DNA from 3 places in the Allobosea spartocytisi genome. Region 2 is predicted to be linked to each of the others. Evidence: predicted binding sites of a transcription regulator. Region 2 holds the regulator's gene; each other region holds the start of a gene.
What was found. Region 2 encodes LexA, which represses DNA repair genes until DNA is damaged. Its sites were predicted from a motif close to TGTTCNNNNTGTGTTCNG; they were not measured.
Positions count from the first base shown of each region.

Region 1: the regulator LexA is predicted to act here: its motif matches at 2,633-2,650, upstream of IED13_RS18145 (YifB family Mg chelatase-like AAA ATPase).
Region 3: the regulator LexA is predicted to act here: its motif matches at 6,831-6,848, upstream of IED13_RS09770 (helicase-related protein).

Region 1 is NZ_JACXWY010000012.1:10,165-20,201, reverse strand. Features, by position in the region: gene IED13_RS18165 (extracellular solute-binding protein) at 1-480, opposite strand, end outside; tRNA gene IED13_RS18160 (tRNA-Ser) at 1,183-1,272, opposite strand; gene IED13_RS18155 (hypothetical protein) at 1,518-1,838, shown strand; gene msrA (peptide-methionine (S)-S-oxide reductase MsrA) at 1,920-2,576, shown strand; gene IED13_RS18145 (YifB family Mg chelatase-like AAA ATPase) at 2,704-4,242, shown strand; gene IED13_RS18140 (ATP-binding protein) at 4,384-6,465, shown strand; gene olsB (l-ornithine N(alpha)-acyltransferase) at 6,565-7,524, shown strand; gene IED13_RS18130 (SDR family oxidoreductase) at 7,532-8,398, opposite strand; gene queG (tRNA epoxyqueuosine(34) reductase QueG) at 8,395-9,633, opposite strand; gene IED13_RS18120 (glutathione S-transferase family protein) at 9,531-10,037, opposite strand, start outside.
Region 2 is NZ_JACXWY010000023.1:33,623-43,659, reverse strand. Features, by position in the region: gene lpxB (lipid-A-disaccharide synthase) at 1-94, shown strand, start outside; gene IED13_RS24240 (Bug family tripartite tricarboxylate transporter substrate binding protein) at 109-1,098, opposite strand; gene gltA (citrate synthase) at 1,235-2,524, opposite strand; gene gltX (glutamate--tRNA ligase) at 2,831-4,249, opposite strand; gene IED13_RS24225 (ComEC/Rec2 family competence protein) at 4,419-6,698, shown strand; gene lexA (transcriptional repressor LexA) at 6,692-7,402, opposite strand; gene IED13_RS24215 (molybdopterin molybdotransferase MoeA) at 7,485-8,696, opposite strand; gene moaC (cyclic pyranopterin monophosphate synthase MoaC) at 8,698-9,180, opposite strand; gene trpC (indole-3-glycerol phosphate synthase TrpC) at 9,177-9,989, opposite strand; gene trpD (anthranilate phosphoribosyltransferase) at 10,001-10,037, opposite strand, start outside.
Region 3 is NZ_JACXWY010000005.1:18,927-28,963, forward strand. Features, by position in the region: gene IED13_RS09750 (M48 family metalloprotease) at 1-1,392, shown strand, start outside; gene IED13_RS09755 (CarD family transcriptional regulator) at 1,498-2,097, opposite strand; gene fdxA (ferredoxin FdxA) at 2,475-2,810, opposite strand; gene IED13_RS09765 (RNA-binding S4 domain-containing protein) at 2,981-3,289, opposite strand; gene IED13_RS09770 (helicase-related protein) at 3,310-6,699, opposite strand; gene IED13_RS09775 (MerR family transcriptional regulator) at 7,148-7,594, opposite strand; gene IED13_RS09780 (KpsF/GutQ family sugar-phosphate isomerase) at 7,793-8,767, opposite strand; gene IED13_RS09785 (outer membrane beta-barrel protein) at 8,938-10,037, shown strand, end outside.

The sequences.
Region 1 (10,037 bases), on a different contig from region 2:
CTTCGGCGGCTCGCCGCCCTGCAGCAGCGCCGGGTTGTAGATCAGCTGGTAGTTGGCGAGCTCGAAGACGACGCCGTAGCGCTTGCCCTCGACATTGAGGAACTTGTCCGGCGCCTGGAAGGTGTACTTGCCGGCATCGACGAGGTCGTCGATCGGCAGGATGCGCTTGGCCGGCAGCGCCGCGAAGAAGTCGGTCTGGTCGAAGCGCACGAGGTCCGGGCCGCCACCGCCGCCCATCTGGGTGAAGACGGTGTTGGCGAGCTGCGAGAACGGGATTGCGACAGGCTGGACCTCGACCTTGTCCTGCGAGGCGTTGAACTTGTCGATCCAGGCCTTGAGCTTGTCGCCGCGGCCGGCCTCGGCGAAGGTCGCGGCGGCGAAGGTGATCGTGGTCTTGCCCTGGCCGAAGGCGCGGGTGGCGCCGAGCGCCGCGGTGGCGCCGGCGGCTGCCAGAACGGCGCGGCGGGTCAGTGTCGTCATGGCTTCCTCCGATTGTCCCGTTGCCCGGGCTAGTTTTGATCGCCGTGAGGATCGCCGCCGCCAAAGCACGCGCAACCGGCGACGACGGACGCACGGCGGGGAGCGATGACAGCGAGCAGAGCTCACATGAACAGTCGAGGAGATGGGGTTCAGCCGCCAAGCGGCGGCTTCTTGAATCTCCCTGGAACTCCGCGCTTCTTCGCCTCGAAGGCGTGGCGCGGTGAAAGGCAAGCCTAAACATTTTGTAACATTTTACAAGAGCTCAAAGACCGGCGCTGCTGGTCCTCCTGTCTCGAAGCCTGAAATGAAAATCTGGAGAAGGCGCGAGAAATCGGCTCAAGGACCAGGACGCCACGATCCGGATCCCTTTGGCGTCGGCAACCTCAGCCGGGAGCCTCGCCTTCATAGCCTCATGTCGTAGCCGGATTGACCCCGTGGCCGCGCCGGTGATCCGCTGCCCGATCGGAAATCGATGCGGCGGCACAGCCGCTCCACATGTCAGCCTCCAGAAAGCTCGGCAGCCTTCGCAGTCGGCGCGCTCCGAAAGCGGCGCCGATCGCCGAGGCCGCAGCGAGGCTCGGCCACCGACAAGCTGAGAGCAGCAGGGACGGATGCGTACCGGGTCAATCGTCGAGGCAAGCGTCGGGTAGAGCGCGAATATCTGACAATAATGTCAGATAAATCAAGGTCTTGACGGGATGCTGGCGGACAGGGCGGGATTCGAACCCGCGATACGGTTTCCCGTATACACACTTTCCAGGCGTGCGCCTTCAACCACTCGGCCACCTGTCCGGCGGGCTGCTTATGACCGCCGGGGCGTAATCTTTCAAGGGCCGAGTCGCAGGGTTTTCACAATCCCTTGCGATCAGGCCGCCGGCTCCGCCGTTCGCCCGCCTCGCGAAGCGATGCGCGCTTGGCGCGATCCGGCGGAAATCGTCCCGGGCGGGTTGCGCTCGGCGGGCAGCACACGCACATCTCTGGTCGGCGCGGTGGCAGGCCGTGCCAAAGGCGAAGGCGTGGACGCAGAGGGCTGAGCTGTGCGGTTTCTGGTCAGGCTTGTCGGATATCTTCTCGTCGCCGCGGGCTTTATCGTTCTGGTCATCGATGGTGCGCGTTCGATTGCGAATGCGCTGCTGCGCTTCACCACGGTGGGTGATGTCCTCGCGGCGCTGCTGCACGAGCGCTATCGGCTGCTCGGCCCGATGATCGAGCGCGACATCCATCCCTTGCTATGGGATCCGGTGCTGCTCTCCGTGATGCAGGCGCCGGCCGCGCTCGTGGCGCTCCTGGTCGGCTTTGCCCTGCTTTGGCTCGCCCGGCCACCCGAGCCCCGGATCGGGATCGTCACGCGTCGGTGAACGGGCTGCGACGCGGCATCCTGTGCAGAGGCCGTTTCGATGCTTACATAAGACGTCGAGTTGAACGGAACGGAGCCGACGATGTTCTCCCTGCGCAAGAAGACTTCACTGCCGACCGCGGCCGAAGCGCTGCCCGGGCGCGCCGCGGCGATCCCCACCGCCGAAACCCATTTCGTCAACGGCCATCGCCTCGCCGGCCCTTATCCGGAAGGCCTGCGCCAGGCCGTGTTCGGGCTCGGCTGCTTCTGGGGCGCGGAACGAAAATTCTGGCAGATGGGTGACGGCGTCTGGGTGACGGCCGTCGGCTATGCCGGCGGCGAGACCCCGAACCCGACCTATGAGGAGGTCTGCAGCGGCATGACCGGCCACACCGAGGTCGTGCTCGTCGTCTACGATCCGGCCAAGATCTCCTATGAGGATCTGCTCAAGGCCTTCTGGGAGAATCACGACCCGACCCAGGGCATGCGCCAGGGCAATGACATCGGCACGCAGTACCGGTCGGCGATCTATGTCTTCGACGACGCGCAGCGTGCGGCGGCCGAACGCTCCCGCGACGAATACGTGAAGGCGCTGGCGGCGAATGGCTACGGGCCGATCACGACCGAGATCCGCGAGGCGCCGCCCTTCTATTTCGCCGAGGACTACCACCAGCAATACCTCGCCAAGAATCCGGCCGGCTATTGCGGCCTGGGCGGAACGGGCGTCGCCTGCCAGATCGGCCTTGGCGTCCACGCCTGAGGCGAAAGGATCGGAGTTCCGGGGAAGGGCGCCGTCAGCGGCGCCCTTTTTCGTATGGTTCTCTATATGTTCTTGCGCCGGACCTGAAGCTCCGCTAGCGTTTCGCTGGGGAACGGGGTGGGCTGAGATGGTGACGCGGGTCGCGACGGTGGCGTTCGAGGGCATCGAGGCGCGGGCCGTCGACGTGCAGGTGCAGGTTTCCTCCGGCAGCGTCGCCTTCGTCCTCGTCGGCCTGCCCGACAAGGCCGTCGCCGAAAGCCGCGAGCGGGTCAGGGCGGCTCTCATCGCCTCGGGGCTGGCCCTGCCGGCCAAGCGCATCACCGTCAACCTCGCGCCGGCCGATCTGCCGAAAGAGGGCAGCCATTACGACCTGCCGATCGCGCTCGCCGTGATGGCGGCCATCGGCGCGCTCCCGCCGGATGCCCTGGCCGGCTACACCGTGCTCGGCGAGCTCGCTCTCGACGGCTCGATCGCGGCCGTCGCCGGCGTGCTGCCTGCCGCGATCGCGGCCTATGATCGCGGGCAGGGGCTGATCTGCCCGGCTTCGACCGGCCCGGAGGCGGCCTGGGCGGCGGCCGATATCGACATTCTGGCGCCGCGCTCGCTGATCCAGCTCGCCAATCATTTCAAGGGCACGCAGGTGATGGCGCGGCCCGAGCCGGCCGTGGCGCGCCAGAGCGGGGCCTTGCCCGATCTCGCCGACATCAAGGGCCAGGAGAGCGCGAAGCGCGTGCTCGAGATCGCGGCGGCCGGCGGCCATAATCTCGTGATGAACGGGCCGCCCGGCGCCGGCAAGTCGATGTTGGCGAGCCGCCTGCCTTCGATCCTGCCGCCGCTGACGCCACGCGAGCTTCTGGAGGTCTCGATGGTGCTCTCCGTCGGCGGTCATCTCGCCGGCGGTGCCCTGACCGATCGGCGCCCTTTCCGCGCGCCGCATCACTCGGCCTCGATGGCGGCGCTCGTCGGCGGCGGCCTGCAGGCGAAGCCCGGCGAGATCTCGCTCGCCCATCACGGCGTGCTTTTTCTCGACGAATTGCCCGAGTTCCAGCCGCAGGTGCTCGATGCGCTGCGCCAGCCGATGGAGACCGGCGACGTGCTGATCTCGCGGGCGAACCATCGTGCCGTCTACCCTGCGCGCTTCCAGCTCGTCGCGGCGATGAATCCTTGCCGCTGCGGCAAGGCGACGGAGCCGGGCTATGCCTGCCGGCGCCAGCCGAACGAGCGCTGCATGGCGCAGTACCAGGCCCGGATTTCCGGCCCGCTGCTCGACCGGATCGACATCGCGATCGATGTGCCGGCGGTCACTGCCGCCGACCTCATCCTGCCGGCCGCCAGCGAGGGTTCCGCCGAGGTGGCGGCGCGCGTCGCGGCGGCGAGGGCGCTCCAGGGCGCGCGCTTCGAGGCGCTCGGGCTTGGCCACGTCACCACCAATGCCGCCTGCCCGGGACCGGTGCTGGAGGAGATCGCCCGTCCCGACAATGCCGGCCTTGCCCTGCTGAGGGATGCGGCCGAGGCGCTGCGGCTCACCGCCCGTGCCTATCACCGCGTGCTGAAGGTCGCGCGCACGCTCGCCGATCTGGACGGCGAGGCGAAGGTCGGCCGGCTGCATCTCGCCGAGGCGCTGTCCTATCGCACGCGCGGCGGGGAGCTGGCGCAGGCGGCGTAGAGAAAGCCCGGTCCTGCGGTTTTCGGAAAAAGCCGGGCTGCCCCGCAAGCCCCCCAAGGTTAAGCCTTGCTTGAAAGCTGACGGCAAAATCGCGCTTTCCTCAAGCGGCTTTTTTCAGGGCGGCGGCCTTAGACGGGGAGCATGGCTCTCTCGTCCTGGACATGGTTCGTCATCGCTGCCGCCGTCATCGTCGCCCTGCTGGGAACGGGCGGCGTCCTCGCGCTGAGACAATTGGCGCGCGCACGCCGCCAGCTCGCATCGCTCACCCATGAGGTCGAGACGCTGAACGACCAGCTCTGGACGCTGGCCGACAGCGAGCAGCGCTATCGCAGCCTGGTCGAGGCTCAGGGCGATTTCATCGTCCAGCGCGACGGGGCCCGCATCATCTACGCGAATACCGCCTATGCCGCGCTGTTCGGTGCCGAGGAGAACGATCTCGTCGGCAGCGAGGCGCAATTGCCGCAGCTCGCCTCGCGGGCGCTGCGGACGCTCGACGGCGGAGCCCGCAGTTTCGACGAATGCCTCGCGACCTATGTCGGGGAGCGCTGGATCGCCTGGATCGAGACGGCGGTTCCAGGCCCAGGCGGCCGCACCTTGATCCAGCGCGTCGGCCGCGACATCTCCGCCCGTATCGCCGATGAGGACGCGCTGGTCGAGGCGCGCGCCCGGGCCGAAGCCGCCAATGAGGCGAAGTCGCGCTTCCTCGCCACGGTGAGCCACGAATTCCGCACGCCGCTGAATGGCATCCTCGGCATGTCCGATCTGCTGGCCGATACCGGCCTCGATGGCGAGCAGTCGACCTATGTCCAAGCCCTGCGCATCTCCGGCGAGGCGCTGCTCGCCCTCGTCGACGACATCCTCGACTTCGCCAAGGTGGAAGCTGGCCGGCTGGAGCTCGTCGAGGAACCCTTCGATGTCGTCCAGCTGGTCGAGACGGTCTCCGAGCTGATGGCGCCCCGGGCCCAGGCCAAGGGAATCGAGCTTGCGGCCTATATCGCGCCGGAACTGCCGGCGCAGCTCGTCGGCGATCGCGACCGCCTGCGGCAGATCCTGCTTAATCTGGTCGGCAACGCCGTCAAGTTCACCGATGCCGGCGGCGTCGGCCTGAGCGTGCGGCGGGTGGGGAGAATGGTCGAGATCCTGGTCTCCGATACTGGGCCCGGCATTCCGGCGGACAGGCTCGAGGTCATTTTCGGGGAGTTCGAGCAACTGGACCATGGCCCCGGAATCCGCCATGCCGGTACCGGCCTCGGCCTCGCCATCGTGCGGCGGCTGGTCGGGCTGATGGAAGGCGAGGTCCGGGCGGAGAGCCGCCTCGGCGAGGGCGCGAGCTTCCGCGTGATCCTGCCGCTGGCCGCGGCGCCGGGCGCCGAGACGGTGCCGATCCCGCACTGGCCGGAGCAGCATGTCCTGCTCGCTTCTCCCGCGCCCTTCGCGGCGCGCTTCCTGTGGGAGTCGATCCGGGCCACGGGCGCGGCGGTCTCCGTCGCGGCCTCCGTGGAGGCGGCACGGGCGACCCTTGCCGGCGAACGCCCGGTGACCGCGGTGCTGATCGACCATGCGCTCGGCGACGGCGCGGCGAAGGAGCTGGCGGAAACGGTGCGGGAGGCGGGCATCCGCGATTGCCTGATCCTGCTGTCGTCCCTGGCACGGCGCCAGTTCGGCTCGCCGCAGGCCGCGGGATTCTCGGGCTTCCTCATCAAGCCCGTCCGCGCCCGCTCGCTCTATGAGCGGCTGGGTACGCGCTTTCCCCAAACCTTGCCGGCTACAGGCAAGAGCCAGGCCGCCAGATCGCCGGTGCGCAAGCCCCTCAACATCCTCGTCGCGGAGGATAACGAGATCAATGCGCTGCTGCTGACGCGGACGCTGGAGCGTCTCGGCTCCTCGGTCATCTGGGTCCGCGACGGGCGCGAGGCCCTGCAGCGGATCGAGGCCAGCCTCGCCGGCGCGGCCGCGCCGCTCGATCTCGCGCTTCTCGATATCCGCATGCCGGCGATGACCGGCCTCGACTGCGCTCGCGCCGTGCGGACGCTGGAAGCGGAGCGTGGCCGCATCCGGCGCTTGCCGCTGCTGGCCGTCACGGCCAATGTTTCGGCGGCGGATCGCGAGGCCGCGCTCGCCGCGGGAATGGATGATTGTCTCGCCAAACCGCTCGAGCGCGCGGCGCTGCTGCGCTGGCTCGATCACCTCGGCAAGGAGGCCTCGCGGACATTGTCGGCTTGACGGGCGTCACCGCTTCGACGCAGTTTTGTCGCGAAGTTGTAAGATGCGCGGAGCAAGCCTTCCCGGATGCCGGAAGCGGCTTAGAGGGTGAGACAGGCGATGGCATTGCACGTTTCTGAGCGATCGAACGCGCTGCCGGCCCGGTTTTCCGCCGGCAATCCCCTGCTTTCGCGCCTCGCTCCGATGATGCTCATCACGGGCGGGGCGATGCGCCGTTACGGATTGGAAGCCGGCGAATCAGCGCCGCTTTCGGGGAGCCTGGGTCGGCTCGGCTCGCTCGAAGTTAGGCTGGCGCGCGGCCCCCGCGAGATCTGGCGCGCGCAGCGGCTGCGCTACCGCGTCTTCTATCAGGAAATGTCGGCGAAGCCTGACGTGGTCGCCCGCATGTTCCGCCGCGATGCCGACCGCTTCGACAAGGCCTGCGATCATCTGCTCGTCATCGATCACGCGGCGAAGGGCCGTTTCGGCGGCATCAAGCCGAAGGTCGTCGGCACCTACCGCCTGATGCGGCAGAGCGCGGCGAATCGGCTGGGCGGCTTCTATACGCAAAGCGAGTTCGATCTCGCGCCCCTGCTGGCACGCCATCCCGGCCAGCGCTTCCTCGAGCTCGGCCGCTCCTGCGTGCTGCAGCCTTACCGCAACAAACGCACCGTCGAGCTGCTCTGGTCTGGTATCTGGGCCTATCTGGAGCATCACCGCATCGACGCCATGTTCGGCTGCGCCTCCTTCGACGGCACCGACCCTGACGCGCTCGCCTTGCCGCTGAGCTTCCTGCACCACCATGCCCGCTCGCAGGGCGAATGGAGTGCTGAGGCGCATCCCGAGCATCTCGTCGGCATGGACCGGCTGCCCGCGGAGATGGTCGACTACAAGCTCGCGCTGAAGCAGATGCCGCCGCTGATCAAGGGCTATCTCAGGCTCGGCGCCCGCTTCGGCTCCGGCGCGGTCATCGACCGCCAGTTCGGAACGACCGACGTGCTCGTCGTGCTGCCCGTCTCGGCGATCGACAGGCGCTATGCCCAGTATTACGGCGGCGAGAACTCGCGCTACGCCGCCTGACGGCCGTTCATTCGCCGGCTGCGGCCAGCGCCTTCAACGCTTCGCGATAGGTCGGATAGCGGAAGGCGTAGCCGAGTTCCCGCTTCACCAGCGCATTCGAGACCCGCTTGTTCTCGCCGTAGAAGCTCGCGGCCATCGGTGAGAGCTTCGCTTCGGCGAAAGGGATTTCGGGCGGCGGCTCCAGCCCGGTCAGCCCCGCGGCGAAGCTGACGACATCCTGCGGCGGAGCCGGCTCATCATCGGTCGCGTTGTAGATCGCGCCGCTGCGCGGCTGCGCGAGCGACGCCATCAGGATGCCGGTTATGTCGTCGACATGGATGCGGTTGAAGACCTGGTCCGGCTTGACGAGCCGCATCGCCTTGCCCTCGCGCAATTTGGCGATGGGGTTGCGGCCGGGGCCGTAGATGCCGGAAAGGCGGAAGATCTGCACGGCCTTGCCGCTGTCGCGCCCCAGCGCCAGCCAGTCCTCCTCGATCGCGACGCGCAGCCTGTTGCGAGCATTGCCCGGACTCACCGGCTGGCTTTCGTCGATCCAGGCGCCGCCCTGGTCGCCATAGACGCCGATGGTCGAGAGATAGCCGATCCAGCGCAGCGCCGGCGCGGTGGCGAGTTCGGTGCGCAGCCGTTGCAGCACGGGGTCGCCGTCCTCGCCCGGCTGGACCGAGACGAGCACGGCTTCGGCCTCCGCCACGGCCTTGGCGAGCGGGGATGAGACTGCGAAGCCGCCGAAGACCAGCGTGCGGACGCCTTCGCGGCTGAGCTCCGCGGCCCGCTCAGCCGAGCGGGAGGTGCCGGTCACGTCCCAGCCGCGAGCGAGCGCGGCGCGCGCGAAGAAGCCGGCCGAATAGCCGAGGCCGAGGATCAGCAGTTTCATGCGGCATCTTCCGTCTGAGGGAGCAGGGCGGCCCATTCGGCCTGCACCTGATGGTCGGTTTCCGTGCGCAGGCTCGCCGGCGCCAAGAGGGCAGCCTGCGCCGGATCGAGGCGGCCGAGCGCCCAGACCGCCATCGCACGCACCAGCGGGGAGGGCGCGTCGAGATGCGCAAGGGCGCTGGCGGCCAGCTCCGGCCGGCCGCTATTGCCGATCGCGATCAGCACGTTGCGCAGGAAGCGGTCGCGCCCGGTCCGCTTCACCGGCGTGCCGGCGAAGAGCGTGCGGAAGGCCGCATCGTCGAGGCCGGCGAGCTCGGCCAGGGACAGCCCGTCGAGCTCGTCCTTCAGGGCGAGGCGGGTTTCCTGCGCGCTTTCGGCGAACTTGTTCCAGGGGCAGACAGCGAGACAGTCGTCGCAGCCGAAGATGCGGTTGCCGATGCCGCTGCGCAGCTCCGCATCGATATGGCCGGGATGCTCGATGGTGAGATAGGCGATGCAGCGGCGCGCATCGAGCTGGTAAGGCGCCGGGAAGGCCGCAGTCGGACAGATGTCGAGGCAGCGCCGGCAGGAGCCGCAATGGTCGCGCTCGGGCTCGTCGGTCGGCAATTCGGCTGTGGTGTAGATCGCGCCGAGCAGCAGCCAGGAGCCGTGCTCGCGCGAGACGAGCACGGTGTGCTTGCCCTGCCAGCCGAGCCCGGCCGCCTGCGCCAGCGGCTTCTCCATGACCGGGGCGGTATCGACGAAGACCTTGACGTCGCCGCCGCCGCGCGCCGCGAGCAGCCCGGCCACGCTCTTGAGCTTGCCCTTGATGACGTCGTGATAGTCGCGCCGGCGGGCATAGAGCGAGATCGCGCCCTTGTCGGGGTGGGCGAGCATGGCGAGCGGGTCGCCCTCGCCGGCATAGTTCATCCCGAGCATGATGACGGAACGGACCTCGCTCCACAGCGCCCGCGGATCGGCGCGCTGGGCGGTGCGCTCGTCCATCCAGGCCATGTCGCCGTGATAGCCGGCCTCGAGCCAGGCCTTGAGCCGGCCCGGTGCGAGCGGAATCGCATCGGCCGCCGCGACGCGCATCGCGGCGAAGCCCTCGGTGCGGGCGCGCGCGGCGATGGCGCGCTTCAGCGCCTCGCCGCTCAGAAGTCCAGATTGTCGTAATGGGCGCTCGGAGCCATGCCCGGCACTCGGTCGCTCAGCAGCGGCCGGAAGCTCGGCCGCGATTTGATTCGGGCGTACCATGCGCGCGCCGTCTCGTCCTCTTCCCAGGGCACGTCACCGAGATAGTCGACGCAGGAAAGATGCGCCGCCGCGGCGAGGTCCGCATAGCTCAGCCCGGCGCCCGCCAGCCAGTTCCGCTTGGCGAGCAGCCAGGAGATGTAGCGCAGATGATAGCGCACATTGGAGCGCGCCGCGCGGATCGCGCCCATTTCCGGCGGCCCGCCGCCTTCGTCGCGGCTCATGAAGCGCTTCATCACCTTTTCGAGCACCAGCGGCCCGGTGATCTCGTCATGGAACTTCAGGTTGAACCAGTCGAGCAGCCGGCGCACCTCGACGCGCTCGCCCGGCCCCTCCGGCAGGAGCCGACGGTCGCCGAGCGCGAGCCCGCGCGTCTCGTCGAGATATTCGGCGATCGGCCCGGCGCC
Region 2 (10,037 bases):
GAACATCATGCGCTCGGCCGGCCCGAGCCCAGCCGCCAACGCCGTCGAAGCGGCGCTGGCACTCGTCGCCTCGCGGCCGCGCCGCGAAGCTTGAGCCTGTAAGCCGGCTTACTCGACGACCGCGCCGGACGCCTTGGCGATCGGCCCCCATTTGGCGAGCTCGGTCTTGACGTGCTCGCCAAGCTGCTCCGGCGTCGAGCCGACGATATCGGCGCTGACATCGTTGAGCCGCTTCTTCACGGTCTCGTCCTTGAGCGCCTGGTTCGCGGCCTGATTGATCCTCTCGACGATGGGGCGCGGCAGGTTCGCCGGCCCGAAGAGAGCGTTCCAGGTATAGGTCTCATAGCCGGTGAGGCCGCCCTCGGCGATGGTCGGAACATCCGGGAAGGAGGCGACCCGTTCCCGGGTGGTGACGCCGATCGCCCGCAATTGCCCGTTCCGGATGAATCCGGCGGAGGAGGGCAGGTTGTCGAACATGATCGGCACCGCGCCGGCGACGACGTCGTTCAGCGCCGGGCCGGCGCCGCGATAGGGCACATGGTTCATCTGGACGTTGCCGATCGACTTGAATAATTCGCCGGAGAGATGCAGCGGCGTGCCGACGCCGGAGGAGGCGTATGAATACTTGCCCGGATTGTCCTTCAGCACCTGCAGCACCTCCTTGACCGTCTTGGCCGGGAAGCTCGGGTTCACCACCATCACATTAGGGACGATCGCCAGGAGCGAGATCGGGGTGAAGTCCTTCACGGCGTCGAAGGTGACGGTCTTCAGGATCGCCGGGTTGAGGGCGTGCGTCGAGATCGTGCCGAGCAGCAGCGTATAGCCATCGGGCGCCGCGCGGGCGACGGCGGTGGAGCCAACATTGCCGCCGGCTCCGCTGCGGTTCTCGATCACGACGTTCTGGCCGAGCAGTTCGCTCATCTTCTGCCCGACCAGCCGGGCGACGATGTCGGTCGAGCCGCCTGCGGCGAAGGGCACGATCAGCGTGATCGGGCGGGTCGGATACTTGTCCTGCGCGCTGGCCGAGGTTGCCGCGAGTCCGGCGGCGCCGGCGCCGACCAGGAACGAGCGGCGGTCGATAAAGCTATGGCTGGTCATGAAGCGTCTCCCGAAAAGAGAGACGACTGTAGCGGCCTCGTCCTGAGCGTCATCGCCGCCGGCGATATCAATTATCCGAAACAATAAGGGCGCGGCCATCTGGCCGCGCCCTGTCGTTCTTACGCTGGCATTGCTCTCAGCGGCGGCCGATCGGCGTGTAGTCGCGCTTCGGCGAGCCGGTGTAGAGCTGGCGCGGACGGCCGATCTTCTGGGACGGATCCTCGATCATCTCCTTCCACTGCGCGATCCAGCCGACCGTGCGGGCGACGGCGAAGAGCACGGTGAACATCGAGGTCGGGAAGCCCATCGCCTTCAGCGTGATGCCCGAATAGAAGTCGATGTTCGGATAGAGCTTCTTCTCGATGAAGTACTCGTCCGAGAGCGCGATGCGCTCCAGCTCGATCGCGACGTCGAGCAGCGGATCGTCCTTGATGCCGAGCTCGTTCAGCACCTCATGCGTGGTCTTCTGCATGATCTTGGCGCGCGGATCGTAGTTCTTATAGACCCGGTGGCCGAAGCCCATCAGGCGGAACGGATCGTTCTTGTCCTTCGCCTTGGCGATGAATTTCGGGATGTTGTCGACCGTCCCGATCTCCTCCAGCATCTTCAGCGCCGCCTCGTTGGCGCCGCCATGGGCCGGGCCCCAGAGGCAGGCCGTGCCGGCCGCGATGCAGGCGAAGGGGTTGGCGCCCGACGAGCCCGCCAGACGCACCGTCGAGGTCGAGGCGTTCTGCTCGTGGTCGGCGTGCAGGATGAAGATGCGGTCGAGCGCGCGCGACAGCACCGGATTGACCTTGTACTCCTCGGCCGGGACGGCGAAGCACATGCGCAGGAAGTTCGAGGTGTAGTCCAGCGAGTTCAGCGGATACACGAAGGGCTGGCCGACCGTGTACTTATAGGCCATCGCCGCGAGCGTCGGCACCTTCGCGATCATCCGCATCGAGGCGATCATGCGCTGCTGCGGGTCCGAAATATCGGTCGAGTCGTGATAGAAGGCCGACATCGCGCCGATCGAGCCGACCATGACGGCCATCGGGTGCGCGTCGCGGCGGAAGCCCTGGAAAAAGCGGGCCATCTGCTCGTGCACCATGGTGTGGCGCGTGATGCGATAGTCGAAATCGGCCTTCTGCGCGGCCGTCGGCAGCTCCCCGTAGAGCAGCAGATAGCAGGTCTCGAGGAAGTCGCCATGCTCGGCGAGCTGCTCGATCGGATAGCCGCGATAGAGCAGCACGCCCGCATCGCCGTCGATATAGGTGATCTGCGACTCGCAGCTCGCCGTGGAGGTGAAGCCGGGGTCATAGGTGAACATGCCCGTCTGGGCGTAGAGCTTGGCGATGTCGATGACGGCGGGGCCGACCGACCCCTCCTTGATCGCCATGTCGACGGTCTTGTCGCCGACCTTCAGCTGGCTGGTGTTTCCGCTCATCGATACCGATCCTTTCAAGGCTCGCTGCTGTTCGGCCGTGTTTTGCGCGCCCCGTCCGCGGTTCTCCGCGGAAGGTCCTTCATCCGAATAGCCTGACGTGACGAGAGCATGTCAACGGAAGGGGCAAAGGCAATCCATGCGACTGATTTACAAGCAATTTTCGTGCCCTGTGCCGTTGTGCGGCGCAATGCACTTGCGCGTCACTAGACCATTTGCCCCATGCATTCAACCGAGCCGAAAGGCGGTTTGTGCCGCCTCCCAAGCATAGCGATCCGGCTGTCGCGCCAGGCACGCGCAGGCGCCGCCTCAACCCTGGTCGGCCAGCCGCGCCAGCGTCTCCTCGCGGCCCAGAACCGCCATGACGTCGAACAATCCCGGCGACATCGCCCGGCCCGTCAGGGCGGCCCGCAGCGGCTGAGCGGCCTGGCCGAGCTTGAGCCCGTTCTCCTCGGCAAAGGCGCGCACGGCGGCTTCCAGCGACGCCGCCGCCCAGTCGCCGACGGCGGCGAGCTTCCCGGCGATCGCGGGCAGGCGGCCGCGCGCGGCCTCGTCGAGCAGGCTCTTGGCCTTGTCGTCGAGCTGCAGCGGGCGCTGCGCATAGAGATAGAAGGCGCTGTCGAGCAGTTCGATCAGGGTCTTGGCGCGCTCCTTCAGCCCCGGCATGGCGGCCAGGAACTTCGCCTCCAGCTCGGGCGAGAGCGTGGGGCCGAGCTCCCGTGCCGGACCGATCTCGGGCAGGATGACCTTGAGGGCCTCGAGCAGATCACGATCGCTCGACTGGCGCATATAGAGCCCGTTGAGGTTCTCCAGCTTGGCGTAGTCGAAGCGAGCCGGCGAGCGGCCGATCGAGGAGAGGTTGAAGGCGTCGATCATCTCCTGCGTCGAGAAGATCTCCTGATCGCCATGGCTCCAGCCCAGCCGCACGAGATAGTTGCGCAGCGCCGCCGGCAGATAACCCATCGAGCGATAGGCATCGATGCCGAGCGCGCCGTGGCGCTTGGACAGCTTGGCTCCGTCAGGCCCGTGGATCAGAGGGATATGCGACATGCTCGGCACGTCCCAGCCCAGCGCATCGTAGATCTGGGTCTGGCGAGCTGCGTTGGTCAGGTGGTCGTCGCCGCGGATGATGTGGGTGACGCCCATGTCGTGATCGTCGACGACGACCGCGAGCATATAGGTCGGCGTCCCGTCCGAGCGCAGCAGCACGAGGTCGTCGAGATTCTCGTTCTGCCAGACGACGCGGCCCTGCACCTCGTCATTCACCACCGTCTCGCCGGTCTGCGGCGCCTTGAGCCGGATCACCGGCTTCACGCCTTCCGGGGCGGTCGCCGGATCGCGGTCACGCCAGCGCCCGTCATAGCGCAGCGGCTTGCCTTCGGCGCGCGCCTTCTCGCGCATCTCCTCGAGCTCGGCCTGGCTGGCGTAGCAATAATAGGCCTTGCCGGCGGCGAGCATCTGCTCGGCCACCTCGCGGTGCCGTGCCGCGCGCTGGAACTGGTAGACCGTCTGTCCGTCCCAATCGAGGCCGAGCCATTCCAGCCCGTCGAGGATCGCGGCGATGGCGGCGTCGGTCGAGCGTTCGCGGTCGGTGTCCTCGATTCGCAGCAGCATCTTGCCGCCGTGCCGGCGGGCATAGAGCCAGTTGAACAGCGCGGTGCGGGCGCCGCCGATATGCAGGAATCCGGTGGGGGACGGCGCAAAGCGCGTGACGACGGCGTTGCTCATGGAAGGCAGCTCCGACCGGGCGATGAAACCGCCCGGGGCAAGACTTGAGGATGTGGCGCCGGCCTTCACGCCAAAGCGTGCATGACAACCAGCGCGCGCCCTGTAACATGGCTTCGCCGGGCGGTTAAGCGTTCAATGCGCAACCGACAGGCAGGGGCTGGGAAGGGGGATGGCGCGGCAACCTGCATCGCCGGAGCGCCGGAGCGCGCTGAGGGCCGTCGCCGGCATCCTGCCGGCGCGCCTGCCGCCAGTCGCGCTGGGAAGCCTGCCGCTGGCCGAGCGCCTCCAGGCGCTGCGGGACTGGCTTGGCGCGTCGTTGGCGCAGGAGGCCGAGCGCCGCCGCCCGTTCCTGTGGCTGCCCGTGGCGATGGGCTTCGGCATCCTGCTCTATTTCGCCGCCGATCGGGAACCCGCACTCTGGGCGCCGCTCGCGGGCTTCGTCCTGTCCGGCGGCCTCGCTGTCGCACTGCGTCTGCGACCCGCCGCTGCCGCAGTCTGCATCGCCTTCGCCGCGGCCTTCGCCGGCTTCGCAGCAGGCGTCTGGCGCACGGCCGATATCGCCGCGCCGATGCTGGAGCGGCCGCGCATCGGCAAGATCACCGGCTTCGTCGAGAGCGTCGAGGCGCGCGATGCCGGCGCCCGCCTCGTCCTGGTGGTGACGGACATCGCCGGCGTGCCGCCCGAGAGCCGGCCGAAGCGCGTGCGCGTCAACATTCGCAGCGGCACGGTCGCGCCCGGCGACCATATCGCCGGCACCGCGCGGCTCCTGCCGCCACCGGGGCCGGCCCGCGCCGGAGGCTATGATTTCGGGCGCGACGCCTTCTTCCGCGGCATCGGCGCCGTCGGCAGCATCGCCGGCAAGATCGCACTCGTCCCGGCGCCGCATCCCCTGCCATGGCGCCTCGCGCTCGACGTGGAGATCGACAAGGCGCGCAACATCCTCACGCAGCGCATCGCCAGCGTCGGCGGCGGGCAGGGCGGGGCGGTCGCGGCCGCGCTCGTCACCGGCAAGCGCGGCCTCATCACCGAGGCGTCGAACAACGATCTGCGCGCCGCCGGTATCTATCATATCGTCTCGATCTCCGGCCTGCACATGGTGCTTGCAGCCGGGACGATCTTCTGGCTCGTGCGGGCTCTGCTGGCGCTGTCGCAGACGCTGGCGCTCGGCTGGCCGGTGAAGAAGATCGCGGCGATCGCGGCGATGATCGGCGCCACCGCCTATTGCATCTTCTCCGGCAGCGACGTCGCGACGGAACGTTCGCTCATCATGACGCTGGTCATGCTCGGCGCGATCCTCGTCGACCGGGCGGCGCTCAGCATGCGCAATCTCGCGCTCGCCGCGATCATCGTGCTGCTGCGCGAGCCCGAGGCCCTGCTCGGCCCGAGCTTCCAGATGTCCTTCGGTGCGGTCGCGGCGCTGGTCGCTTTCGCCGAGCGCTGGGAGAAGCGCGACCGGTCGAAGCCGCCGACGGCCTTGCCCTGGCCCTTGGGCACGCTCTGGACGGCCTCGCTCGGCATCGTGGTGACGACGCTCCTCGCCACGGCCGCGACGGCGCCCTTCGGCGCCTATCATTTCCAGACTTTCAATCCCTTCGGCCTGCTCGGCAATGCCATGGCGCTGCCCTTCGTCTCGCTCTTCGTGATGCCGGCGGCGGTGTTCGGCGTGCTGGCCTACCCCTTCGGTCTGGACTGGCCGGCCTGGGCGCTGATGGGGCTCGCTTCCGACATCGTGTTGAAAGTCGCGCATTGGGTCGCCACCATCGACCATTCGACCGTGACGGTGGTGGCATTCGGCCAGGCCGTGCTGCTCTCCTTTGCCGCTTCGCTGCTCTGGATCACGCTCTGGACCACGGGGCTGCGCTGGCTGGCGGCGCTGCCGCTCATCTTCGGCGTCGCCTTCGCCGCGAAGCCGGAGCGGCCCGAGATCCTGATCGAGCGTGACGGCTCCGGCATCGCCGTGCGCGGCAGCGACGGCCGCCTCGCCATCGCCGGCCGGCCGAGCCGCTTCGTCCTGCAGCAATGGCTCGCTTCCGATGGCGACAGCCGCGCGCCGGACGACGCGACCCTGCGTGCCGGCATCGCCTGCGACGCCAATGCCTGCATCGTCCGAACCGCCGACGGGCGCAGCATCTCCTATGCCCGGGATCGGATCGCCATCATCGAGGATTGCCGCCGCGCCGATCTCGTCGTCACCAACATTCCCTGGAGCGCGCCTTGCGAGGCCAGGCTCGTCGATCGGATGGCGCTGTCGCGGGACGGTGCAACCTCGCTCTACCGCGCCGCCTTCGGCTGGCGCAGCCATTCCTCGGAAAACGCCGTCGCAGACCGGCCCTGGAGCCGCCGCAAGCCTTCCGAAGCCGCAGCTCGGCCCAGCGCGCCGGCCCCCGCTGCGACACGGGCCTCTGCTGCTCCGGAGGTCGCGTCGGACGAGGCCGAGTTCGCTCAGTAGCGGCGCAGCAGGTTGACCAGCCGGCCCTGGATCTTGACGCGGTCGGGGCCCAGCACGCGTGTCTCATAGGCCGGATTGGCGGCTTCGAGCGCGATCGAGGAGCCACGCCGGCGCAGACGCTTCAGCGTCGCCTCCTCCTCGTCGATCAGCGCAACGATGATGTCGCCGGTGTTTGCCGTGTCCTGCTTGCGGATGATCACGGTGTCGCCGTCGAGGATGCCGGCCTCGACCATCGAATCGCCGCGCACCTCGAGCGCATAATGCTCGCCCGAACCGAGCATGTCGGGCGGCAGCGAAACCGTATGGCTGCGGCTCTGGATCGCCGAGATCGGCGTGCCGGCGGCGATGCGGCCCATGACGGGAATCGCGACCGGGGAACGGGCGTCGTCATCGGCCGGGGCAGGGCGCGGCTTGGCGAGGGAGGGCTGCGAGCCGAGGCCGCCCTGTACGACGGCCGGGTTGAAGCGTCGCGGCTGCGGGCCAGCGAGCCCGTCCGGCATCTTGATGACTTCGAGGGCCCGCGCCCGATTGGGCAGGCGGCGGATGAAACCGCGCTCTTCCAGCGCCATGATCAGCCGGTGGATGCCGGATTTCGAGCGCAGGTCGAGCGCATCCTTCATCTCGTCGAAGGAAGGGGGCACGCCGCTTTCGCGCAAGCGTTCCTGGATGAAGCGCAGGAGTTCGTGTTGCTTGCGTGTCAGCATGGTCCCCGCCGGTGCCCGCGATACAGATTCGAAACAAAGCCAGAACACTATAACTGTTCGCCTTGTGTTCCGCAAGCGACTGCTACCGCAGCGGCAGAATGCGGCAGATATCGCCTTTGTGAGCCGGCTCTGCATGCGCCGGCCGGATCGTCAGGGCCTTGGCGCGCGCCAAGGTGCCCAGCATCGAGGAATCCTGCCTGTCGAAGGGCGTCACCATCCAGCCGGCCGGCGTCAGGGCAAGATCCGAGCGAAGATAGTCCTCGCGCTCATCATTAGCCGGCATATCTTTTCCGAGAATCGCCGGAATGCTGCGGTCACGATCCGGATCGGCCATGCCCAGCAGCGCCTCGATCAGCGGCAGCAGGAAGAGATGGCCGCAGACGATCGACGAGACCGGATTGCCGGGCAGCCCGAGCACCACCATGCGGCCAAGCCGGCCGGTCATCATCGGCTTGCCCGGCCGCATCGCGATCTTCCAGAAACCGAGGCTCATGCCGGCCCGCTTCAGCGCCTCCTGCACGAGGTCGTGATCGCCGACGGAGGCGCCGCCGAGGGTGATCAGGACGTCGGCTTCCGCGGCCTGGGCGGCGGCGATCCGCGCCGCGAGGTCGTCGTGATCGTCGCGGGCGATGCCGAGGTCGAGCGCCTCGCCGCCGGCCTTTTCCACCAGTGCCATCAGCGAGAAGGAGTTCGAGGCGACGATCTGGTCCGGCCCGGTCGGCTCGCCCGGCGCCACCAATTCGTCGCCGGTGGCGAGGATGGCGACGCGCGGCTTGCAGCGTACCGGCAATTGCGGATGCCCCATCGCGGCGGCGAGGCCAAGCGCGGCGCTGTCGAGCACGCGCCCAGCCGTCAATGGCACGTCGCCGTGACGGAAATCGAGCCCGGCCGCCCTGACGAACTGGCCCTTATGGGCCGGCACGCGCACCGTGATGGTTTCGCTGCCGACGCCATCGGCATTCTCCTGCATGAGGACGCTGTCTGCGCCCTCCGGCATCGGCGCGCCGGTGAAGATCCGCACAGCCTCGCCCGGGCGGACGCTGCCGTCGAAACGCCGCCCCGCCGCGGATTCGCCGATCACGCGGAGTTGCTTGCCGGCTTCCATGTCGGCGGCGCGGACGGCATAGCCGTCCATGGCGGAGTTGGCGAAAGGCGGTTGGGTGCGCAGCGCCTTCACATCGGCCGCGAGCACGCGCCAGGCGCAGCGCGCCAGGGGCAGCATCTCGCTGCCCGTCGGCCCCGGAACGCTGTCGAGCAGGGCCTTGAGCGCGACGGGAACCGGGGTGAGAGCCATGTCAGAGCGCCTTGGCGTCGTAATCGCCGGATTGTCCGCCGGATTTGTGCAGCAGGCGGATGCCTTCGATCCGCATCGCCCGGTCGACGGCCTTGACCATGTCGTAGACGGTCAGGCAGGCGACGGAGACGGCGGTCAGCGCCTCCATCTCGACGCCGGTCTGCCCCTTCATCTTGACCTCGGCGCGGACGCGCACGCCGGGCAGGGCCTCGTCCAGTTCGAGATCGACAGCGATCTTGCTCAGCAGCAGCGGGTGGCAGAGCGGGATCAGTTCATGGGTGCGCTTGGCCGCCATGATGCCGGCGAGCCGGGCTGTGCCGAGCACATCGCCTTTCTTGGCGTTGCCGTCGCGCACGATCGCGATGGTTTCAGGCGCCATCACGACGCAGCCTTCGGCGACGGCGATGCGGCCGGTCTCGGCCTTGTCGCCGACATCGACCATATGCGCGGCGCCTTGCGCGTCGAGATGGCTGAGCCGGCTCACGCCGCGTTCTCGCGCGCCTTGCCGGTGAGCAGCAGCGCGGTCGCGGCCGCGACATCGGCCTGTCGCATCAGGCTTTCACCGACGAGGAATGTTTCGACGCCGACCTTGCCGAGACGCTGAATGTCGGCGTGGGTGAAGATGCCGCTCTCGCTGATGACGATGCGGTCGGACGGCACGCGCGGCGCCAGCCGCTCGGTCACGGCGAGATCGACGTTGAAGCTGCGCAGGTCGCGGTTGTTGATGCCGAGCAGCCGGCTTTCGAGCTTGAGCGCCCGGTCGAGCTCGGCATCGTCATGGATCTCGACGAGGACATCCATGCCGAGTTCGCGCGCCGTGTCGTTGAGCACCCGGGCGGTGGCGTCGTCGACGCCGGCCATGATGATCAGGATGCAATCGGCGCCCCAGGCGCGGGCCTCGAAGACCTGATAGGGGTCGTAGAGGAAATCCTTGCGCAGCCCCGGCAGGCCGCAAGCCTCGCGCGCTTGCGTCAGGAATTCCGGCTGGCCCTGGAAGGAGGGCGCGTCGGTCAGCACCGAGATGCAGGCCGCGCCGCCCGCCGCATAGGCGCGTGCCAGCGCCGGCGGGTCGAAATCGGCGCGGATCAGCCCCTTGGACGGGCTCGCCTTCTTGATCTCGGCGATGAGCGCCGGCGTCCCGGCTGCAACCTTGGCGGCGAGAGCGTCGGCGAAGCCACGCGGCTTGCCGGCGGCGTGCGCGCGGCGCTCGATCTCGGCCTGTGGGATCGCAGCCTTGGCGGCGGCGATCTCCTGGCGCTTATAGGCTTCGATCTTCGCGAGGATGTCGGTCATGGCCAGCCTCCTCAGCCGTTCGAGACGGCGATGAGCTTCGCGAGCGTC
Region 3 (10,037 bases), on a different contig from region 2:
CAGACCTCCGTGCTGCCGGCCAGCATGTCGGGCGACGGCGAGATCGCGCCGCGCATCAGCCCCGTCCAGCGCGCCTCCGACCAGGAGCATCAGCGCCTGCTCGCGGCCTTCGGCGGGGAATATCGCGCGCCGCGCACCAAGGCCGCGCTCGACGACATCGTCCAGCGCCTCGCCAAGACCAGCGACGGCCAGATCGGCGCCTATGAGATCACCATCCTGAACTCACCGGCGGTCAACGCCTTCGCTCTGCCCAACGGCCGGCTCTACGTCACGCGCGGCCTGCTGGCGCTCGCCAACGACACCTCGGAGATTGCCTCGGTCCTCGCCCATGAGATCGGGCACGTTACCGCCCAGCATGCGGTCCAGCGCGCCGAGAAGGAGGCGGAATCGGCCCTGGTCAACCAGGTCGTCTCGCAGGTGCTGAAGGATCCGAACCAGAGCGCCGCGGTCCAGGCGGGCTCGAAGCTCTCCCTCGCCCGCTTCTCGCGCCAACAGGAATTCGAGGCCGACAAGATCAGCGTGACCAGCCTCGCCCGCGCCGGATACGACCCTTACGGCGCGAGCCGCTTCCTCAACACGCTCGGCCGCAACACCGCCTTCCGCAACAGCGGACAGCAGCAGCAGAGCGCGGAGGACAAGCGCCTCGACATGCTCGCGACCCATCCGCAGACGCCGGAGCGCATCGCCGCCGTCACCGCCGCTGCGCGCCAGATCGCCGCGCCGGGCCTGGGCGAGCACGATGCCGGCCGCTGGCTGACCGCCATCGACGGCCTCGCCTATGGCGACGATCCGCGCGACGGCGTGGTGCGCGGCCGGCGCTATGTGAACAGCTCGCTGCGCATCTCCTTCTCGGCGCCGGACGGCTTCAGCCTCGAAGCGGCGCAGGACATGGTCATCGGCGTCAGCGCCAATGGCGCGCAGGCCCTGCGCTTCGACTCCGTGACGCTCAAGCCCGACCAGACGCTCGAATCCTATGTCGCGGCCGGTTGGATCGAGGGTGTCGAGACGACCGGCATCGAGAAGATCGAGATGGGCGGGCAGCCCGCCGTCATCGCCCATGGCAAGGGCACGGATTGGACGTTCCGTCTGGCGGCCGTGCAGTTCGGCGACCGCGTCTACCGCTTCATCCTGGCAGCGCGCGGCGCCGCCGATCCGGAACGCCCGATGCGCAGCATCGTCGAGAGCTTCCGGACCCTGACGCCGGCCGAGGCGCAGACCGCCCGGCCGCTGCGCATCCGTATCGTCAACGCGGCGCCGGGCGACACGGTGGCGAGCATGGCGGAGCGCATGCCGGAGCAGGATCGGCCGGCCGAGCTCTTCCAGCTCCTGAACGGGTTCGACCGCGCCGCCGCGCTCACGCCCGGCCAGCGCTACAAGGTCATCGGCGAGTAGCGGGCGCCTTCACCCGTCATTGCGAGTGCGACGAAGCAAGGCTCGGCAAACAAAAACCCGGCGGTCGCCCGCCGGGTTCGCATTCTGGGATCCGATAGGAACGGCTCAGGCCGCTTCTTCCTGCAGATCGTCGTTGTCGCCTTCGAGCTCAGCATCCGCCTCGACGGCCTCGCCCTTGCCGACCCGGCGCGGCGACTTGGCGAGCTGGCCCTCGATCTTCTTGAGCGCCTCGATCTCGGTGACGTCGTCGACGACCGCGATCTCGCGAACCATGCGGTCGAGGGCGGCTTCATAGAGCTGGCGCTCGGAATAGGACTGCTCGGGCTGGGCCTCCGAGCGATAGAGATCGCGCACCACCTCGGCGATGGCGACGAGATCGCCCGAATTGATCTTCGCCTCGTATTCCTGCGCGCGGCGCGACCACATGGTGCGCTTGACGCGGGCGCGGCCGGTGAGCGTGGTCAGCGCCTTGGCGACGGCTTCGGCATCGGCGAGCTTGCGCAGCCCGACGCTGATGGCTTTGGCGGTGGGAACGCGAAGGGTCATCTTGTCCTTGGCAAAGCTGACCACGAACAGCTCGAGCTTGAAGCCGGCGACTTCCTGCTCTTCGATCGCCGTGATCTGTCCGACGCCATGGGACGGATAGACGACGTATTCGCCCGTCTTGAAACCCTGGCGCACAGCAGCTTTCTTCACCGTAGACATGCCGTTACGACTCCTGACCGGCCCGCCGTGGCGGGCGCGCGATAATCCGTCCCCGTCCGGATGGCCGGGGACATTCCGCCTGACGCGACGCGGTGATGCGGCGCTTCACGCTCCCTCAGTCGATTGGTTCATCTCGCCCATAGAAGCGAACAACGGATTGTTCCGGCGAAAAGCCGCCGGCCCTTCATGTTGCACGCGATCTTTGGGAACGCCCCGTTTGTGAAAACCTCGCAGGGGGCATGCGGAACGAATTCGACTGAGTTTGTGTGTAGCACAAAAAACACGCCGAATCAAAGGTAAACGCGGGCAGCCATCCGCCGCCATGCGCGCGGCACGGTCATGGTTAACGCAGAACGGACCGTCCGAAGCGGCGAAAATCAGTCGCCTTCGCCCGGCTCGGGCGAGAACATCTCGAGCTTGCCGGCGACCCCGTCGAACGCCTTCGCATCGGCCGGGGCGTCCTTCTTCTGCGTGATGTTCGGCCAGCTCGCGGCATATTTGGTGTTGAGCTGCAGCCAGCTTTCGAGGCCGGGCTCGGTGTCGGGCTTGATCGCCTCGGCCGGGCATTCCGGTTCGCAGACGCCGCAATCGATGCATTCGTCGGGGTGGATGACGAGCATGTTCTCGCCTTCATAGAAGCAGTCGACCGGGCAAACCTCGACGCAATCCATGTACTTGCACTTGATGCAGTTCTCGGTGACCACATAGGTCATGGGCCGGCCCTTCCAACACTTCTAAACGACCTCATAAACCCCCGACAGGCGCAGGTTTCAAGATTGTTTTCGCCGGGCTCGGCAGAAGACTTTGCCCTTCCGGCATCCACTGGGAGAAATTCGTTCGCCGCATGGCCGCATATCGATCTTGCGGGCGATAGCGGCCGGATTTAGTCGCCTCCCTCGCCCTCCGCAAGAGAGGGATCGTCGCCGCCTTCGTCGAGGCGCTCATAGAGGAGCCTCGCCGTCTCGAACGGGCCCCGGCGCTCGGCGAAGGCCAGTATCCGCACGACGACGGTGGCGTGCGGCAAGGCGAGCGTCAGCACGTCCCCCAGCTTGAGCCCCTGTGCGGGGTTCTCGGCTCGCCGCCCCGCAATCCGGACATGGCCGTCTTCCACCAGACGCACGGCCGCCGGCCGCGTTCGCGCGAAGCGCGCGAAGCAGAGCCATTTGTCGAGGCGTTGACGATGCTCCCGCAACGGCTACGCCTCCCCGGGTCCTAGGTCTTGCTGCCTTCGAGCTGCGCCTTGAGCGCGGCCAGCTTGGCGAAGGGCGAATCGGGATCGGGCTCGCGATTGGCCGGGCGCGGGCGCTGCGGCTGCTGGAAGCGCTCTCCCCCACGCTCCTCGCGGCGCGGGCCGCCGGGGCGACCGTCGCGCTTGAAGTCGGGGCGCGGGCCGCGACCGCCCTCGGGGCGCCCTTGCCGCGGCTGATCCTCGCGGCGCGGACGCTCATCGGAGCGCGGACGCTCGTCACGGCGGGGGCGCTGGTCCTGGTTCGGACGTTCCTGGCGCTGAGCGGCACCCTCGCCCGCTGCCGCGGCAGCCGGACGATTTTCGGGCCGCCCGTCGCGACGCGGGCCGCCGGGGCGCCCCTCGCGCTGCGGACGGTCACCGCCACGGCGCTCGCCCTCGCGGCGCGGGCCGTCCTGCCGGCCGCGCTGAGCATGCTCGGGCCGGCGCCCACCCTGGTGGCGATGCGGCCGCCAGATCTCGATGAGCTCGGGCTCGGCCGGCGCAGCTTCGGCAGCGATTTCGGCCTCCGCGGCTGCATCCGCAACCTCAGCCGACGGCGCAGCCGGCAAGGCCGAGAGCGCATCGGCCGGCACAGGCTCGCGCACCGCGTCGAGCTCGGTTTCGGTGAGGATCGGCGTATCCGCCGTCTCGACGGCAGGCGCTTCGGTGACAGGCGTCTCGCCCTCCGCCAGCGCGCCCTCGTTCAGGGCCTCGGCCGGTTCGACGACGGCAGCGGCTTCCTCGGAAGCGTCCGCCGACACCGCGCCATCGGCTGGCACGGCCTCGTCGGCAGCGGCCCCGACCGGCGTCTCGCCGGCAGCGTCATCGGCCGTCTCGTCGCTCGCCTTCGCCTCGACCGGCTTGGCCGGCTCGGTGGCGGCCGGCGGCGGCGCCAGCGGCACGGTGATCGCCGGGCCCGGACGCTTCACCGAGACATAGCCGAGCGAGCGCAGAATCGAGGCAAAATCCTCGCCGGCGCAGCCGACGAGCGAGGTCATCGCGCCGGTGACGACGAAGCCGTCCTGATCGGCGCTGCCGGCCGGCGGCGTGCCCTGCGTGGCGCCGGGACGATAGGCGATCGCCGGGCGGATCAGGTCCGCGAGGCGTTCCAGAATGTCGACGCGCACCGCCCGCTCGCCGCAGACGCGATAGCCCGCCGCCCGGTAGAGCCCCTTCGGCACGGCCTTGTCGACCGGGAAGGAGGTGCGGCCGGACGCCGCGAGATGGGCGATGTCGTCGAGCCCCGCCGTCTCCGGTCCGCCATGCTTCAGCGCCCAGAGCTGGGCGGCGAGCGCGCGCGGCGCCGGCTTCAGCAGGGCGGGCATGTAGATGTGGAAAGCCCCGAAGCGGATGCCGAGCTGGCGCAACGCCGCCCGGCCCTCCTGATCGAGCGCCTTCATCTCCTCGCCGACCTTCGAACGCTCGAGCACGCCGAGCGCCTCGGCTGTCTGATAGGCGATGCCGCGAGCGATGCCAGCGACGTTCTCGGCCGCCTCCAGGATCTGGATCGCGCCGAGCAGGCGGGTGACGTGATTCTTCAGCCAGAGCGTGAGGCGCGCCTCGACCTGCTCGCGCGCCGCACCGTTGAGATGCTCCTCGACCAGCAGGCGAAGCCGCGGCTCCAGCACCTTCTCGCCGGCGACGAGGCGCGCCACAGGCTCGCCGGTCCAGCGCACGAGCCCGTCATGCGAGAGCAGGAAGGCGTCGTCGCCCGCCAGCACGACGCGCGCGGCCCGGGCCTCGATCTCGGAACCGAGCGCCTTCATGGCCGCGAGGTTCAGAGCCTTGACCTCCGACCCGCCCGCCTTCGGGTCCGCCGTGAAGCGGAAGCCCTGCAGCATTCCCACATGCTGGCCCTCGACGAGCACGTCGCCCGTCGCAGTGACCTCAGCCTCCAACATCGCATTCTCCCGCAAGCGGCGCATCAGGACACTGGTGCGCCGATCGACAAATCGGTGGGCCAGACGCTCATGCAGAGCATCCGACAGCTTGTCCTCTACAAGACGCGCCATGCCCTGCCAATGCTCAGGATCAGGTAACCAGTCGGGCCGGTTGGCGACATAGGTCCAGGTCCGGACCTGCGCGATGCGGGCGGAGAGCGTGTCGATCTCGCCATCGGTGCGGTCGAGCGAGCCGAGTTGCGCCGCATACCAGTCGGCATCGAGCCGGCCATGGCGCATCAGCCTGAGATAAAGCGTCGTCGCCAGATCGGCATGCTGCATCGGCGAGATCTTGCGGTAATCGGGCAGGCCGCAGACCTCCCAGAGCCGCTCCACCGCAGCCCGGCCATGCGCCAGCGGCGCGATGTCGGGGTCCCTGGCCAGGATTTCCAGCGTCGTCATGTCCTCGGCGATCAGCGCCCGCGTCAGCCCCTGTTCGGAGGGCTGGATGTTCAGCGTGTCCAGGAGGCCGCCGACCGAGCGCAGGTCGAGATCGGAATTGCGCCACTGCATCTGGCGGATCGGCTCGAAGCGGTGATTCTCGATCGCATCCACCAGCTCCGCGTCGAAGGGCGGGCAGCGCCCGCTGGTGCCGAAGGTGCCGTCGCGCAGATGCCGCCCGGCCCGGCCGGCGATCTGGCCGAACTCGGCCGGGTTGAGCTTGCGGAAATGATGGCCGTCGAATTTCTTGTCCGCCGCGAAGGCGATGTGGTTGACGTCGAGATTGAGCCCCATGCCGATCGCGTCGGTGGCGACGAGATAGTCGACATCGCCGGACTGGTAGATCTCGACCTGGGCATTGCGCGTGCGCGGTGACAACGCCCCCAGCACGACCGCCGCCCCGCCCTTCTGCCGGCGGATCAATTCGGCGATGGCGTAGACCTCCTCCACCGAAAAGGCGACGATCGCCGAGCGCGGCGGCAGACGGGTGATCTTGCGGTCGCCGGCGAAGGTGAGCTGCGACAGGCGTGGGCGCGTGACGACATTGACACCCGGCATGAGCTGCTCGATCAGCGGACGCATCGTCCCGGCACCGATCAGCATCGTCTCGGCCCGGCCGCGCCGGTTCAGGAGCCTGTCGGTGAAGACATGGCCGCGGTCGAGATCGGCGGCGAGCTGGATCTCGTCGATCGCGACGAAATCGACGGCGAGATCGCGCGGCATCGCCTCGACGGTGCAGACCCAGAAGCGCGGCCGCTCCGGCTTGATCTTCTCCTCGCCGGTGACGAGGGCGACGGCCTCCGGCCCGACCTTGTCGACGACCCGTTGATAGACCTCGCGCGCCAGCAGGCGCAGCGGCAGGCCGATCATCCCGGTGGGATGGGCGACCATGCGCTCGATGGCGAGATGGGTCTTGCCGGTATTGGTGGGTCCGAGCACCGCGGTGACGCTGTTGGCGCGGGCGGCGGGAGGCAACGAACGAAAGAGCTGCAAGGCGAAGGGCCGATCATCTCGTCCATCCGGGCGACACCGGCTCGACGCGAGCCTCAGCCGTCCGGGCGGGTGCGTGAACTGAAATCAGGGACGGGTCTTGTCGGAACGACTCTGGCAGGAAGAACTCCGGCAAGAACGACTCCGGAACGAAGCAAGCCCGAATCGCTGACTCCCGGAGAATCGGGGTTTGTTCCCCTCGCCGGGCCGGAAGCCCGCCGACAAACGCAATACCGGCATCGCCCGCCCTCTTGCCAACCCGAAAACTGGACGGCGAGGCCGTCCGGCGCAGTTCCTATTTAAGACTTTCCGGCGCGGAAACGAGAGGCAATCGACATCGAGCCCCGCCCGATGAAAACGCAAGGTCATCCCGGACAAGCGGCAAAGCCGCGCCGATCCGGGATGACGGCCGCTGTTCCGGCCGGCTGAAGCTTCACATCGCCAGACCGCCTCAATGGCGGGCGTGATCGCATTGGCCGTGATCGGCCAGCGCCTCGATGATGGCGCAATCGCAGGCGGCGACGCCGCCCGAGCAGGTGGTGGCGATCCGCTCCAGCTCCTTTTCCAGCGAGCGCAGCCTGGCGATCTTGTCGCGCACCTCTTCGAGATGACCGGCGGAGATCGCATGCGCCTCGTCGCAGGCCATGCCGGGCGTGTCGGAAAGCCTGAGCAGCGTGCGGATATTGTCCACCGCGAAGCCGAGATCGCGCGCATGCTTGATGAAGGCGAGCCGCTCGGCATGACGCCGGCCATAACGGCGCTGGTTGCCCTCGGAACGCTCCGGCGGCGGCAAAAGCCCGACCTGCTCGTAATAGCGGATGGTCTCGACCTTGACGCCGGTGCGCTCTGCCAGCGCGCCGATCGGCATCACGCGTTCGAGCCGTGCCGTCGCAACCATCGCAACCTCCAAAGCTGTAGTTTCTGGAGCTTTAGATAGGCGGGAAGGCGCCGACGGCAAGGCCGAACCATCATGAACCCGGCGTCATTCTCGGGCGCAGGGCGCAGCGACACGTAGATCCGCGAATATCAGGCCGAGGAGGAGCCGAAGCATCCATGTCGCGAGATGCTCGTCAAGCCCGAGCATGACGGGCCGGGACTACGCGACGCCCATCGCCAGCAAGTCGTGGACATGGACGAGCCCGACCGGACGCTCCTCCGAATCCGCCACGATCAGCGCGGTGATCCTGAGACGATTGACCAGTTCCAGCGCCTCGACGGCGAGCGTCTCAGGCCCGACGCGGCGCGGGTTGACCGTCATGAGATCGCGAGCCCTGAGCGCGGCACCGCCTGCCATCGTCGCCTTGCGGCGCAGGTCGCCATCGGTGACGACCCCGGCGAGCCTGCCGTCGAGATCCATCACGACCGCGCAGCCGAAACTCTTCTCCGAGATCATGGCGATCACATCGGGCAGCGCCGTATCCAGCCCGATCAGCGGCAGTTCCGCGCCGCGATGCATGATGCTCTCGACCGTCTTGAGCTGCGCGCCGAGCTTGCCGCCGGGGTGGTAGACGAAGAAATCCTGCCGCGAGAAGCCGCGCGCCTCCAGCAGCGCCACCGCCAGCGCATCGCCGAGTGCGATCTGCATGGTGGTCGAGGTGGTCGGCGCGAGCCCGTTGGGGCAGGCCTCGGTCGCCTTGGGCAGGATCAGCGCGACATCCGCCTCCTTGCCGAGCGTGCTCTCGGGATTCGCGGTGAAGGCGATCAGCCCGACGCGGAAGCGGCGGGTATAGCCGACGAGCGCGGCAAGCTCCGCCGTCTCGCCCGACCAGGACAGCGCGATCACCACATCCTCCGGCCTGACCATGCCGAGATCGCCATGGCTCGCCTCGGCCGGGTGGACGAAATGGGCGGGCGTGCCGGTCGAGGCCAGGGTCGCGGCGAGCTTGCGCCCGACATGGCCGGACTTGCCCATGCCGGAGACGATCACGCGGCCGCTCGCAGCCAGGATCATCGCGACGGCCTCGGTGAAGGGCTGCCCGAGCCCGTCGGCGAGGGCGGCATGGAGCGTGTCGAGCCCGGCCCGTTCCGTGGCGATGGTGCGGAGCGCCGAGGCGCGGATGTTTTCGGTCATGGCGCGCTCTAGCACGGGGCGATGCGGGATTTCCACCGCCGCGGCGATCGCGGCCGGCGCGTTGACGGCTCCTTAACCCTGTTCGTTCTAACTGCGTTAACCATGCGCCCTCTGCCGGGCGCGCCAGCCATTGCTGTCACCTGTTGCTGCCCTGGAGCCCCGCGAAGCCCGTGTCAGGCCGCGCCAAGATCCTGCTTCTGTCCGGCTCCGCGCTGGCGGCCCTGGCGCTCGGCTGCCTGCCGGCGGGCGCGCAGCAGGCGCCGCGCGCCGGGCTCAGGACGGGAACGCCGGCTTATGTCGCGCAGCCTCCCGCGCCGCCGGAACAGCCGCTCACGCCCGCCACCCCCGATCCGCAGGCGATCCGCGATCCGGCCTCCCTCGTCCAGGGCCAGCCTTCCGCCATCTCCGGGCGCCAGCCGCCGCGTGCCAGCCGGCCGCTGCAGCCGCCGGCCCTGCGCGGCACCACGCAGCGCCAGTTCCGCCCGCCGCAACCGCCTGTCGCGGTCTTGCCCGCGCCGGAAGCGGCCTTGCCGCCTCCCCCGCGCCGGCGCCGCGCGAGCGCCGAGGACGATCCCTGGGCGCCGCTCGGCCTGCGGCTGGGCGCGGTCACGCTGAAGCCGGCGATCACCGGCTCGACCGGCTACGACACCAACCCGCAGCGCAGCGCCACGCCCGGCACCAAGGGCTCGGTCTTCCAGCGCTACGACGCGGAAGTGGAGGTGCAGTCCGACTGGAACGTGCATGAGCTCAAGGGCAAGCTGCGCGCCGGCTACATGGATTACTTCAGTGATCGGAACGCCTCGCGCCCCGATGCCGAGGGCAATCTCGACCTCAGGCTCGACGCCACGCGCGACACCCACATCCTGCTCGAATCGCGCCTCAAGCTCGACACCCAGCGTCCCGGCTCGCCGGACCTGAACGCCAATGTCCAGGGCCGCCCGCAGGTCTGGCAATATGGCGGCTCGGCCGGCGTGACGCAGGACTTCAACCGCCTGCAGCTCACCTTGCGCGGCTCGGCCGACCGCAGCGACTTCGAGGATGCCAGGCTGACGAGCGGTGCAATCCTCTCCCAGAAGGACCGCAACATGACCGATTACGGCCTGCGCCTGCGCGCGGCCTATGAGGTCACGCCCGGCTTCAAGCCCTATGTCCAGGCCGAGATCGACCGGCGCGATTTCGACGAGAAGACCGATTCGAGCGGCTATATGCGCTCCTCCGACGGCATCACCGGCAGCATCGGCTCGACCTTCGAGTTCAGCCAGCAGCTCAA